4 regions of the Streptomyces sp. V4I23 genome follow, and region 3 is predicted to be linked to each of the others. Evidence: riboswitches for the same ligand, from Rfam matches in the RefSeq annotation. Region 3 holds a riboswitch; each other region holds the start of a gene.

The links. Region 3 has a riboswitch for cyclic di-AMP ahead of QFZ82_RS11415 (M23 family metallopeptidase). Riboswitches for the same ligand answer to the same signal wherever they lie in the genome.
Region 1: linked by a shared signal. The riboswitch ahead of QFZ82_RS23915 (transglycosylase family protein) and the one ahead of QFZ82_RS11415 (M23 family metallopeptidase) in region 3 are both predicted to bind cyclic di-AMP.
Region 2: linked by a shared signal. The riboswitch ahead of QFZ82_RS16565 (C40 family peptidase) and the one ahead of QFZ82_RS11415 (M23 family metallopeptidase) in region 3 are both predicted to bind cyclic di-AMP.
Region 4: linked by a shared signal. The riboswitch ahead of QFZ82_RS07225 (M23 family metallopeptidase) and the one ahead of QFZ82_RS11415 (M23 family metallopeptidase) in region 3 are both predicted to bind cyclic di-AMP.

The regions. Positions count from the first base shown of each region.
Region 1 covers NZ_JAUSZW010000004.1:4,746,029-4,749,210, reverse strand. The annotation lists gene eno (phosphopyruvate hydratase) at 1-298, opposite strand, end outside; gene QFZ82_RS23915 (transglycosylase family protein) at 575-1,246, opposite strand; cyclic di-AMP (ydaO/yuaA leader) riboswitch at 1,250-1,423, opposite strand; gene QFZ82_RS23910 (transglycosylase family protein) at 1,694-2,650, opposite strand; gene QFZ82_RS23905 (cytochrome P450) at 2,792-3,182, opposite strand, start outside.
Region 2 covers NZ_JAUSZW010000004.1:3,192,285-3,195,466, reverse strand. The annotation lists gene QFZ82_RS16575 (C40 family peptidase) at 1-24, opposite strand, end outside; gene QFZ82_RS16570 (hypothetical protein) at 378-731, shown strand; gene QFZ82_RS16565 (C40 family peptidase) at 797-1,951, opposite strand; cyclic di-AMP (ydaO/yuaA leader) riboswitch at 1,954-2,117, opposite strand; gene pcrA (DNA helicase PcrA) at 2,358-3,182, shown strand, end outside.
Region 3 covers NZ_JAUSZW010000004.1:2,049,172-2,052,353, forward strand. The annotation lists gene QFZ82_RS11410 (GntR family transcriptional regulator) at 1-49, opposite strand, end outside; gene QFZ82_RS11415 (M23 family metallopeptidase) at 585-1,364, opposite strand; cyclic di-AMP (ydaO/yuaA leader) riboswitch at 1,378-1,536, opposite strand; gene QFZ82_RS11420 (M16 family metallopeptidase) at 1,767-3,134, opposite strand; gene QFZ82_RS11425 (pitrilysin family protein) at 3,152-3,182, opposite strand, start outside.
Region 4 covers NZ_JAUSZW010000004.1:1,113,625-1,116,806, reverse strand. The annotation lists gene QFZ82_RS07230 (tyrosine-protein phosphatase) at 1-326, opposite strand, end outside; cyclic di-AMP (ydaO/yuaA leader) riboswitch at 1,087-1,243, shown strand; gene QFZ82_RS07225 (M23 family metallopeptidase) at 1,248-2,147, shown strand; gene QFZ82_RS07220 (SGNH/GDSL hydrolase family protein) at 2,325-3,116, shown strand; gene QFZ82_RS07215 (TetR/AcrR family transcriptional regulator) at 3,168-3,182, opposite strand, start outside.

The sequences.
Region 1 (3,182 bases), 2.7 Mb from region 3:
CCAGGTCGAACATCGCCTGGTCGATCAGGCGCTGCTCGGTGGCGTCGTAGCCGACGAGCTCCGGACCGATCTGCTCGATGACGGCGAGGACGGCCTTCTCGACACCCTTGCCCTGGTAACGGTTCTGGTCACCGTCGCGGAGCTCAATGGCCTCGAACGCACCGGTGGAGGCGCCGGACGGAACAGCAGCACGACCCGTGCTGCCGTCGTCGAGGCCAACCTCGACCTCGACCGTGGGGTTGCCTCGGGAGTCCAGGATTTCCCGGGCTACGACGACGTCGATGGACGGCACGAGCATCTCCTTCTGGGATGTGACGCGAGAAATGTGCAGAGGTCTGCTTGGCCTTGCGGCAAGAGCCTAACCGTCTCGGGGACAAAGGCCGGCCGATGCCCGCCCCGTGGGACGAAAAAGGGCATGAACGCTGGGCTTGCCGGACAAAACCCCCGCAAGCTACCCGTAAGTAAGGCTCTTCGGGGCCCTTCACGACCGAAACCCCGGCCCGGCGCTTACGGGGGAAGCAGCGCCGGACCGGGGTGCTCGGAACCCGTCCGCGGGCCCGCGGACGGCGGGCGGTCAGCTCAGGTGGAGCTGCTGGCCCGGGTAGATGACGTCGGCGTTCTCGATGACGTCCTTGTTGAGGTCGAAGAGCTTCTTCCAGCCGCCCTTGACCTTCTCGGCCTCCGCGATCTTGCCCAGGGTGTCCCCGGCCTTGACCTTGTACTCGCCGTCGCCCTTCTTGAACGACGTGGCCGCGGCCTTCTTCGGCGCGGGGGCCTCGGCACGCTCGGAGCGGGTGGTCGGGACCTCGGCACGCTTCTCGGCCGGCTCGGCGGCGGGCTGCGACGCCGGCTCGGCGGAGCCGCCGTTGTAGGGGGCGCTGGAGAGGCCCACGCCGCAGTTCGGCCAGGCGCCCTTGCCCTGACCGGCGAGGACCTTCTCGGCTATCGCGATCTGCTGGGACTTGGAGGCCTGGTCGGCGGAGGGGGCGTACGCGGTGCCGCCGTAGGCCGCCCAGGTGGAGGCGGAGAACTGCAGGCCGCCGTAGTAACCGTTGCCGGTGTTGATGGACCAGTTGCCACCGGACTCGCACTGGGCGACGGCGTCCCACTCGGAGGCGGTGGCGGCGGACGCCGAGGTCGCGCCGAGCATCGGGGCCGCGATGGCGGCACCGGCGACGCCGGCGAGCGTTGCGAGACGAACAGTCTTCGACGAGCGGCGGTGCTTGGCCTTGCCGGAACGCAGCATGGAGCTTCTCCTCACCGACGCCTGCGAGGTGAGCTGTCGGGTTCGGGCCGGAAGAGTTGCCCGGCCGCGCGTCGATGCGCGCGGCTCCACCCCCAGCCGTTCTCGGCCGTCGTGATCGACGGCCGGGACCGGCACTTACCTTGGGTCCCCCGCTCCTGCCTTCGGCGCACTGAGCGACGACTGTTCCCCCCGACCGACGGCAGGATTCGGCGTGACGGTCGACGGTGCCCGCGGTGGCGAGCGGTTCCGACCGTAAACACACCGCTCCCCGATGTCCAAAGTCGAACATCGGGGAGAAATCGCCCGAACTTCCCTCCACTTGGGAGGCGTTTGCGCAGGTCGGGCATGGCTTGGGCGAATTTGCTGGGCGATATCGGCCAGTTGCGGCAAAGAGACCCTTGTCTCACTTACACAGAACGGACATATACCGGCGAATCGCCGCTTGAACTACTCGCCGTTCAGGCCGAGATCAAGGCTCTGACCGGGGAGGATGAGATCGGGGTCGGCGCCCACAGTCTTCTCGTTCGCCTCGTAGAGGGCGCCCCACCCCCCGGGCACCTCGCGCTCGTCGGCGATGGCCCACAGAGTGTCGCCCGGCCGGACGGTGTACGTACCGTCGGACGCGCCCTCTGTCACCCCGTCACGTGCCGATGCGTCACCTCGTGAGGCATGACGACCGCTTTCGCGCTCCTTATCCTCGATGCCCGTTTCGGCATCGTCGGGGGCGGGCTCGCCCCGGTGCCTGCCCGCGCCGGTCGCGGGGTCGGACGCCTCGGCACCGTCCGTGCCGGCGGACAGGACCGGGGACGCCTGCGCGTTGCCGTCCTCGGGCGTGGGCGTCGTGGAGACGTCCGGCTCGGGGGTCTCCCGCGAACCGTCCGGCGCTTCCGCGGCCGGGTCGCCGGCGCCCGCGTCACCGGAGTCGGAGTCGGCCGGCTCACCCGTGTCGGACCTCGTGTCGGCGCCGGCCTCCGGGCTCTCGTCCGGCAGGGGCAGGAGGTCCCCGGGGTCGACACCGGTCGCGGCGTCGTCGTTGGTCAGCCCCGCGATCGGGGCGCACACCTGCCAGGCGTCGGGCCCTTGTGCGTCCAGCACCTTCTCCGCGACCGCGATCTGCTGCGAACGGCTCGCCAGGTCGGCGCTCGGCGCGTACGCCGTGCCGCCGAACTCCTCCCACGTCTGCTGCGACATCTGCAGCCCGCCGTAGAAGCCGTTGCCGAGGTCAGCGCTCCACATGCCGCTGCTCTCGCATTCGGCGACGCGGTCCCAGGTGGCCGCGTCGGCGGCGGAGGCGGAGCCCGCGCCGAGCAGGGGGAGCGCGATGGCGGATCCGGTCACCCCTGCCGCGACGACGATGGCCGGAGCCTGACGGGGGCGGCGGTGACGTCCGTTCCCGGAGCGCATGCGGTTGCCTTTCGCGTGACTACTGGGGACTGTGCGGCCTGCTGATGCCTGCCGAGTCGACGGTGAACGTAGCCGCATTCGAACGTGAGTCACAAGTCGATGCAGCGCAGATCACGTAAAAGTCACAGACTTGACGCTGCGTCAGCCCCTGAGGGCGGTGAACTCAACGGGCAGAGTGCGCAATCCGCGCATGATGAGTCCCCCACGCCACCGCAAATCGGCTGGATCGCCCGCAAGTCGCAAGTCCGGCATCCTCCTGAGCAGGGTCGCGATCGCCGTCTGTCCTTCGAGCCGGGCGAGCGGGGCGCCGAGGCAGTAGTGGATGCCGTGTCCGTATCCCAGGTGCTGGTTGTCGCGCCGGGACAGGTCGAGCGTGTCGGGCTCGGTGAACCGCTCCGGGTCGCGGTCGGCGGCGGCGAGGACGACGAGCACGGGGTCGCCGGCCGCGATCCGCTGTCCGCCGATGTCCAGCGCCTCGGTGGCGAACCGCCAGGTCGCGAGCTCGACGGGACCGTCGTAGCGCAGGAGTTCC
Region 2 (3,182 bases), 1.1 Mb from region 3:
CCTCGGTTTCCGGTGCGCTGCCACGGGGCGTACACGTCCTTCCTGCGTACCTGCGTACCTGCGTACCTGCGTACCTGCGGTCCGGCGGCGTACCGCACGGGGGAGCGGTACGCCGCCGGATCTTTCGGCGGGGGTGGCCGAGCCGTCCGGCTGCACGACGGCGGTGGGGAGCCGGCCACCTGGGCGCTGACGCTAAACCGGGCGGTCCCGGGACGGAGAGGTGACGACGGGAAGTGCCCGAACCTGGACGGCGATGTCCGCTTTCTGTGCGCCGGACGCCGGTGCCCGGCCGCATTGCGGCGCAGGGCCGACCGAACGCCGCGATCGGGCTCCCCCGGCCGCCGGACGGTGGTACGGCGCCGATTAGGCTCCGCCCCATGGACGTACTCATCAATGTCTTCGTCGCGCTGCACATCATCGGCATCGCCTCCCTGCTGGGCGGCTTCCTGACCCAGATGAAGGCGATGGGCGCGGGCACGGCCCGCTTCAACCCGGTGATGCTGCACGGTGCGCTGACGATGCTGATCACAGGCGTCGCGCTGGTGGGCCTCAACCAGGCCGACGACCAGACGGTGAACAACCTCAAGATCGCCATCAAGCTGGCGGTCCTGGTGGTGATCCTCGGCCTGGTCTACGTCAAGCGGGACGAGGAGCGGGTCGACAAGGCGCTCTTCGGCGCCGTCGGCGGTCTGACGGTCGCGAACGTCTTCATCGCGACGCTCTGGACCTGACCGACCCCCGGCACACGCGTGCCCGGACGGCGGGACCGTCCGGGCACGCGGGGTGAGCGACCGGGTCAGACCGGGCGGACGCTGCCGTAGATCGGCATGTAGTAGATGGACTCCTCGCGGACGTTCTCGCCCGGCTTCGGCGCGTGGATCATCTTGCCGTCGCCGATGTAGATGCCGACGTGGCTGATGTCGTCGTAGAAGAAGACGAGATCGCCGGGGAGCAGGTCCGCCGTCGCCACGCGCTGCCCCACCTCCACCTGGTCCCAGGTGGTGCGCGGCAGATCGACGCCCGCCGCCTTCCAGGCCGCCTGGGTGAGCCCCGAGCAGTCGTACGAGGACGGGCCCGTCGCCCCCCACACGTACGGCTTGCCGATCTGGGCGCGGGCGAAGGCGAGGACTTCGTCGGCCCTGGTCGCGTAAGCGTCGTCGCCGGTCCCGGTTCCCGTCTCCAGGGGCGGCTGGTCGCTCTCCTGGCGCTGCCGCTCCGCCTCGGCCTCGGCGCGGGCTCTGGCCTCCGCCTCGGCCTTCGCCTTCGCCTCCGCTCTGCGCCGCGCCTCCGCCTCCTTCTCGCGCTCGATCGCCGCCAGCCGGGCCTTCTCCTCGGCGGTCAGCTTCGACAGCAGGGTGCGCGCCTCGGCCAGCTTCGTCTGGACCTTCTCCTTGCTGATGCGCAGGGCCTGCTGGGAGTCGGTCAGCGACTCCAGCCGCTTCGTCGCCTCCGCCCGCTGCTTCGCGGCGGCCGCGCGCCGGGTCTCGTAGTCGGTGACGGCGGTCCGCTGCTGGTCGGTCATCCGGTCCATCAGCTGCGTCTGGTCGAAGTACGCCTGGGGGCTGTCCGCGAACAGCAGCGCCGCGGTCGGGGTGACCGCGCCGGTGCGGTACTGCGCCGCGGCATAGGCGCCGAGGGCGCGACGCGACTCGTTGAGCTTCTCCGCGCGCGTGGCCGCCTCCTCGAACAGGGTGTCGACCTCGCGCCGCTTCTCGGCGGTGGCCTCCTTCGCCTTGTTGTACTCCTGGGTCGCGCTGCCCGCCTGCCGGTAGAGGTCGTCGACCTTCTTCTGCACCTCTTCGACGGAGGGCTTGGGGTCGCTGGGCGCGGCGGTGGCGCTCTGTGTCGACAGGAGGGCGGCGCCGGCGAGGGCGGCCGTCGTGAACCCGACGGCGTGGGAGGGTTTCGTGCTGCGGCTGCGGATCCTGCGATGCGACGCCAAGGCCGGCATCTCCTTCTTCCGTGGACCGCCTACCGGGTTAGCTGTCGGGTTCGGGCAGAACGGAAGATGCCCTACGGACCGTGGACAGGCGGTCCGATTCACCCCGGTTGTGCATAGTTCGGGTCCCCGGTTCCGAACTGCCTCCGGGGCAGCCCGAATTCGGCGGAGTCGACCCGTTCGGCGCGGTTCGCCGGGAGGGGTGCGGGCCGTCTGGTCGAGCACGCTAGCCAACTCGTGTGCGGGCTGTGAAGGTTGATGTTCGATATGTCCGATACATTTTCGTGACCTCTTTCGGTGCCGGCCGCATATCCGGCACCGGCGTGGCGCGCCGGGCAGGGCCGGTCACGGAATGTGACCTGCCCCGTATGGGCATGCGGGCCCGGTTGTCGGTCCGGCCGCCTAGACTCGATAAGCGATGAGCAGCCTCTTTGACGACAGCTTCCTGGCGGATCTCCAGCCCCACGGCGAGGAGCCTCCTCCGCCCCCCGAGGAGTCGGCTCCGGAACCGATCCCGGACGACCTCTTCCAGGGCGCCTACGACGTGCCGCCGGCCCGCGACGGGTACTACCGCGACGGCGCCCCCCGGCCTGCCGTCGACGCGGCCGCCCTGCTCGAGGGGCTGAACGAGCAGCAGCGCGCCGCCGTCGTCCACACCGGCTCCCCGCTGCTCATCGTCGCCGGGGCCGGTTCCGGCAAGACGCGCGTGCTCACCCACCGCATCGCCCACCTCCTGGCCACCCGGCACGTGCACCCCGGCCAGATACTGGCGATCACCTTCACCAACAAGGCCGCCGGCGAGATGAAGGAGCGCGTCGAGCACCTGGTCGGCCCGCGTGCCCATGCCATGTGGGTCATGACCTTCCACAGCGCCTGCGTCCGCATCCTGCGCCGCGAGTCGAAGAAGCTGGGCTTCACGTCGTCGTTCTCGATCTACGACGCCGCCGACTCCAAGCGCCTGATGTCGCTGGTCTGCCGCGACCTGGAGCTGGACCCGAAGAAGTTCCCGCCGAAGTCCTTCAGTGCCAAGATCTCCAACCTGAAGAACGAGCTGATCGACGAGGAGACCTTCGCCGACCAGGCGCAGGACGGCTTCGAGAAGACGCTCGCCGAGGCGTACCGGATGTACCAGGCCCGGCTGCGCGAGGCCAACGCCCTGGACTTCGACGACATCATCATGACCACAGTCCACCTGCTCCAGGCGTTCCCCGACGTCGCCGAGCACTACCGGCGCCGCTTCCGG
Region 3 (3,182 bases):
CGATGTCGTCGCGGATCGCTGTGCATACAGAGTGCGCGGGAATGCGCATGTCCGAACCTCCGCTTTGATCCGCGCGAAACGCAGCCGATTGACTCGTGTCCGGTGACTCTATTCCAGTCCACGGGATTTTCCGATGGCCGACCGGAATCCATGGATATCTTTTGGCCGGAAACGACGTAATACGATCCCCGCGTCGCGCGTCGCCGGACCGCCGGAGACGGCCCGCGGCGCGAGAAACCTGCCGTCGGACACACCCGAGGCCCACGGCTCACATCCGGCCACAGGCAGAGGGACGGCCGCGGAGACCGCAGCACAGCCGCCCCCGGCAGCGCCAGAAACCGGCCGTGGGACACAGCCAGGGCCGCCAGGGATCCCGCCGACCGGGCCGGCGGGACCGCCTCGCGGTCGGGACGAGCGGTGCCGGACGCCGAGCGCGGTCGGCGGCAGGGGCGTCCGCCGAGCGGTACGCGGCGTGCAGCCGAACGCACCGGCGGCGGACGGTGAGGCTGCCGGGCGTCGGAGGCACCGTCGCCGAAGCGCGAAGACCCCCGGCGTACGCCGGGGGTCTTCGCGAGGACGCCGGGTCAGACGCTTACGCCGCGGGCGCGCAGATACGCGATCGGGTTCATGTCGGAGCCGTACTCCGGCGAGGTCCGGGCCTCGAAGTGGAGGTGCGGTCCGGTCGAGTTGCCGGTCGAGCCCGCGAGGCCGATCTGCTGGCCGGGCATCACCCGCTGGCCGACCGAGACATTGATCGACGACAGGTGGCCGTACTGGGTGTACGTGCCGTCGTTCATGCGCAGCACGATGTTGTTGCCGTACGCGCCGCCCCAGCCGGCCTCGACGACGGTGCCGGCGCCCACGGCCACGACCGACGTGCCGGACGCGGCGCGGAAGTCGACGCCGGAGTGGCTGCCGGAGGACCACAGGGACCCGCCGGCCTGGTAACCGGTGGTCACGAACGAGCCGGCGACGGGCAGCCGGAAGGAGTTCAGGCGGCGGCGCTCGGCCTCACGGGCGGCGCGCTCCTTGGCCTCGCGGGCCTCCTTCGCGCGCGCCTCGGCCTTGCGCTTCGCCTCGGCCTCGGCCTTCGCCTTCGCCCGGGCCTTGGCGGCCGCCTCGGCGGCCTCCTGCTTCTGGGCGGCGGCCTGGTCGGCGATCTCGTCGGCGATGGACCCCATGGAGACGATCTGGGTGAGGCCGGTGTCCTCGACCGAGGGCTCGGCGTCGGCGGCGAGCGCCGGGGAGGCGAGGCTTCCGATGACGCCGGTGGTGGCCAGAGTCGCGACGCCGGCGATGTTCCGGCTCCTGCGCGTCAGACGGCTCGGGGCACGGTGCTTCCCGGTGGCACGGGTGAACGCCATGAAAAGGCTGGTCCTTTCCTTCCTTCTCGCCTACCGGGTTAGCTGACGGGTTCGGAGCAGGAAGGTCTCCTACGGGCCCCTCCGCGCGGGCGAAGGCGTCCGATTCACCCCAGGGGACTGGGTCCCCGGCTCCCCGGGCTCGCGCCTGAAGGGGACTCGGCGATGACTGTCCGATGCCGCGGGTGCGGCGTGATCCAGGCGGACAGCCGGACCGACGCTAGGCAGGTCATCCGTCGATCACCAAACGGACAGCGCCTTTTGTAGCGCATGCCACAGGGCAGACAGGCCATCTCCCCAACAAGCCGGACATAGCACGGAACCCCGGCATACGACTCGAAGCCGGGGTTCCGTTTGGATGCATCGCACCCGTTCTGTGCGCCTCTTCTGATGCGCGGCTTTCGATCAGCCGCTGACGACGGTCACTTCACCGATCCCGAGCGCCCTGACCGGGGCCTCGATCTGCGCCGCGTCGCCGACCAGCACCGTGACCAGACGGTCCACGGGGAACGCGCTGACCACAGCCGCGGTCGCCTCCACCGTGCCCGTCGCGGCCAGGCGGGCGTACAACTGCGCCTGGTAGTCGTCCGGGAGGTGCTGCTCGACCTGGTCGGCGAGCGTGGCCGCGACCGACGCCGCGGTCTCGTACTTCAGGGGGGCGACGCCGACCAGGTTCTGCACGGCGACGTCGCGCTCGGCGTCGGTGAGCCCCTCCGCCGCCAGCGTGCGCAGCACCGTCCACAGGTCCTGCAGCGCGGGGCCGGTGTTCGGCGTGTCCACGGAACCGCTGATGGCCAGCATCGAAGCACCCGAGCCGTCCGGGGCGGACAGCAGCACCTGGCCGAAGGCCCGTACGCCGTAGGTGTAGCCCTTCTCCTCGCGCAGGACGCGGTCGAGCCGGGAGGTCAGCGTGCCGCCCAGGCAGTACGTGCCGAGCACCTGGGCGGGCCAGACGCTGTCGTGGCGGTCGGGGCCGGTACGGCCGATCAGCAGCTGCGTCTGAACGGCGCCGGGGCGGTCGACGATGAACACCCGGCCGGTGTCGTCGGCCGTGATCGCCGGCACGGGCCGGGTGGGCGCCTTGTCGCCCGTCCAGGCCCCGAGGGTCTCGGCGAGGACCGCGTCCACATCGATCCCGGAGAGGTCGCCGACGATCACGACGGTCGACGTGGACGGCCGAACGTGCGCCTCGTAGAAGGCCCGTACGGCCGCGGAGTCGATCCTCGCCACCGTCTCCTCGGTGCCCTGGCGCGGCCGGGACACCCGCAGGGACGACGGGAAGAGCTCCTTGGAGAGCTGCTTGGCCGCGCGGCGGGCCGGGTTGGCCATCTCGTGCGGGATCTCGTCGAGGCGGTTGCGGACGAGCCGGTCGACCTCGCCCGCCGCGAAGGCGGGGGCGCGCAGGGCGTCGGCGAGCAGACCGAGCCCCTTGGGCAGCCGGGATGCGGGGACCTCCAGCGAGACACGGACACCGGGGTGGTCGGCGAGCGAGTCGAGCGTGGCGCCGCAGCGCTCCAGCTCGGCGGCGAAGTCCTCGGCGCTGTGCTTGTCAGTGCCCTCCGAAAAGGCGCGGGCCATGATCGTGGCGACGCCGTCGAGGCCCTCGGGCTCCGCCTCCAGGGGCGCGCCGAGGAGGATCTCCACGGCAACGACCTTCTGGCCGGGGCGGTCGCAGCGCAGCACGGTCAGCCCGTTGTCCAGGGTGCCGCGCTCGGGGGCCGGGAAGGCCCAGGGCCGGGCGGTGCCGGGGGTGGGCTGCGAGTGGAAGTCCATGGTCACGGCAGCGTCGCTCACTGGTCCGCCCCCTTGTGCTCGTCGTTC
Region 4 (3,182 bases), 940 kb from region 3:
CCGTCCCGGACCATCTTCCAGAACTCCGCGCCGTCGGCCGGGTCGCTCAGCGGGAGATTCACGTTCCGCACGCCCGGGAGCTCGACGTCCGGGCCTTCCAGCCGCTGGTCCGCCGCATTGCGGAAGTCGAAGATCGTGTGCAGCCCGAGGGACGCGAGGAAGGCGGCGTCGTCCTCGGTGGCGTGCGCGAGGTGCCCGCTGCGGTAGAGCCTGCCGTGCCGCACGCGCCCGCCGTCCACGGTCGGCAGTCCGCCCACGTCCCGGAAGTTTCGCACTCCGGCCAGCCGGGGTTCGGTCGACGGGGCCTGCGGCAGCTGCTGCGTCACGTGGACTCCTTCAGGCGACGGCCGTCGGCGCCGGTCGCCGACGATGGCGGGATCCGACGATACGGCACAGGTTCATCGGGCAATCATGTCGGTCGTGATGCGTTCCGCGTCCGCGGGCGTGGCGGAACCGGCCGCCCCGGCACCGTCATGAGGGCCGGGGCCCGCGGGCGCACCCGCGCATGACGCATCCGCGCACGACGCATCCGCGCACGACGCACCCGGGCTCCGCGTGAATGGCAGGCGCCGTGATCGAAAACCGGTGAGTGTGGCGGCCCGGCCCGATTCCCTTTGCGTGAAAGGGGCCTGCTGTCATTCGCGTGGTGTTTCTCCGGGATGCGGCTTGGCTGAATTCAGGGTGACCGGAAGCGGGCGGTGAGGGGCTCCGTCACCGGCCGCGCGGCGACAGGGGACGAAGTCGGGCGTTGCGGACGGCGCTTGGTGTGCAAGTGCACGCTTAGGCGATTATTTGTGTCTTCTGTCCGAATTGAGCCTTTGCGGATAACGTGCCCCGTCTGTGGGGTAGATGGGGCACGGCTCGTGAGCAGGATCATATTCGTGACGGAACGTGCCTGCTTTCCCCCACTCAATTCCGTGGTCAGCAAGGGAATTGACTGTCACTCGTCCACGGAGGGTGACGAGTGGGGCGGCCCGGAAATCGCGACCGGGAAAGCCGGGGGAAATTCGCGGCTTGTTCCGCCCGGTGGACTCGCCTACGGTCACGCTCAATCCGGACGGACCGCCTAATCCTGCCGCCGACCGGACTTCGAACCCACCCACGCGTGGCAGGAGCGGGGGACCCAGGTAGTACGCCGTATCCGGAGAATTCGGACGGCTCGGGGTTAATTCGCGCAACCAGCGCGAACGGGCATCTCCAGCCCGAACCCGACAGCTCACCTCGCAGGCGCCGGAGAGGAATGCGCCATGCCCGGAAAGGGTAAGCACCGCCGTCCCAAGGTCAACCCCCTCACTCGCGGCCTCGTCGCCGCCGGTACGGGCAGCGCCGCCATAGCCCTGCCGCTGCTCGGCGCAACCGGCGCCAACGCCGCGACCCCCGCCGCCGCTCCCCAGGAGGCCGCTCCGGCCTCGGTCGCCGCGGCCGCTCCGGCCGCGGCGAAGGCCCCGAAGACGTACACCGTCGTCGCCGGCGACTACCTTGCCAAGATCGCCGACGAGCAGAACGTCCGCGGCGGCTGGAAGAAGCTCTACAACGACAACCGCCGTGCCATCGGTGCGGACCCGGCGCTGATCCACCCGGGTCTTGAACTGACCATCAACGCGAAGTCGAAGGCGAAGAAGGACCCGGAGCCGCGCTCCGAGTCCACGTCCCGGTCCTCGCGCGACGCCTCGCGGGCCGCGGCCCCCGCCGCCGCGGCTCCCGCCGCAAAGGCCCCCGCCGAGAAGGCCGCCCCGGCGTCCTCCGGCTGGACCGCCCCCGTCGGCGGCGGTGTCTCCACGCCGTACCGCGCGTCCGGTGCCATGTGGTCCAGTGGCTACCACACCGGCGTCGACTTCATCGCCGGCAGCGGCACGAGCGTGAAGTCCGTCGGTCCGGGCACCGTCGTCTCGGCCGGCTGGAGCGGCTCGTACGGCAACGAGGTCGTCATCCAGCACGGCGACGGCACGTACTCGCAGTACGCCCACCTCTCGTCCCTGTCCGTCTCCAGCGGTCAGAGCGTTGCGGGCGGCGAGCAGATCGGTCTGTCCGGTTCCACCGGCAACTCCACCGGTCCGCACCTGCACTTCGAGATCCGTACCAGCCCGTCGTACGGATCGGACATCGACCCGCTGGCCTACCTGCGCCAGCACGGCGTCTCCATCTGACGTACACCGGCGGCCCGTTGGGCCGCCGGCCGCGCATCCCTCGTTCCGTCCGGCGGCGGAGCGGGGGATTCCGCGTATTCCGGCTTGACGGAAACTTGACAGGTGGCATAGATCACCTCTCGTCAACCCCTCCTTACGGTCGCGTAGGTCACATCCGTAAAGGAAAGATGTGCTCCCGTGGCAGACGATTCGAGAACAGAGAACACGGGTGCATTCGGGTCGTACGCGGCGATCGGTGACAGCTTCACCGAGGGCGTGGGAGACCCCGGTCCCGACGGGACGTACGTCGGCTGGGCGGACCGGTTCGCGGTGCTGCTCGCCGACCTGACGCCGGAGCACACCTTCCGGTACGCCAACCTCGCCGTACGCGGCCGCCTCCTCGACCAGATCGTCGACGAGCAGGTCCCGAGGGCCAAGGAACTCGCCCCCGACCTGGTGACGTTCTGCGCGGGAGGCAACGACATCATCCGGCCGGGCAGCGACCCGGACGACGTGGCCGAGCGGCTCGAGCGGGCCGTCGCCGACCTCAAGAGCTCGGTCGGCACGGTCATGGTGACCACCGGCTTCGACACCCGGGACGTGCCGGTCCTGCGTCATCTGCGCGGAAAGATCGCCACGTACACCGCGCACGTGCGGGCCATCGCCGACCGCCACGACTGCCCCGTCCTCGACCTGTGGTCGCTCAAGTCCGTTCAGGACCGGCGTGCGTGGGACGCGGACCGGCTGCACCTGTCACCCGAGGGCCACACCCGCGTCGCCCTGCGCGCCGCCCAGGTGCTCGGTCTCGACGTGCCCGCCGACCCGGACCAGCCCTGGCCGCCGCTCCCGCCGCGCGGTGCCTTCGAGGTGCGGCGCGACGACATCCAGTGGGCGCGCGAGTACCTGGTGCCGTGGATCGGCCGGCGACTGCGGGGCGAGAGCTCCGGCGACCATGTGGCGGCCAAGCGCCCGGACCTCCTGCCGCTCTGAGCCGAGGCGGCACGGTGCCCGGGGCACGCGCCCCGGGCGCCGACGCCCCGGCTAGCGGGACGCCGT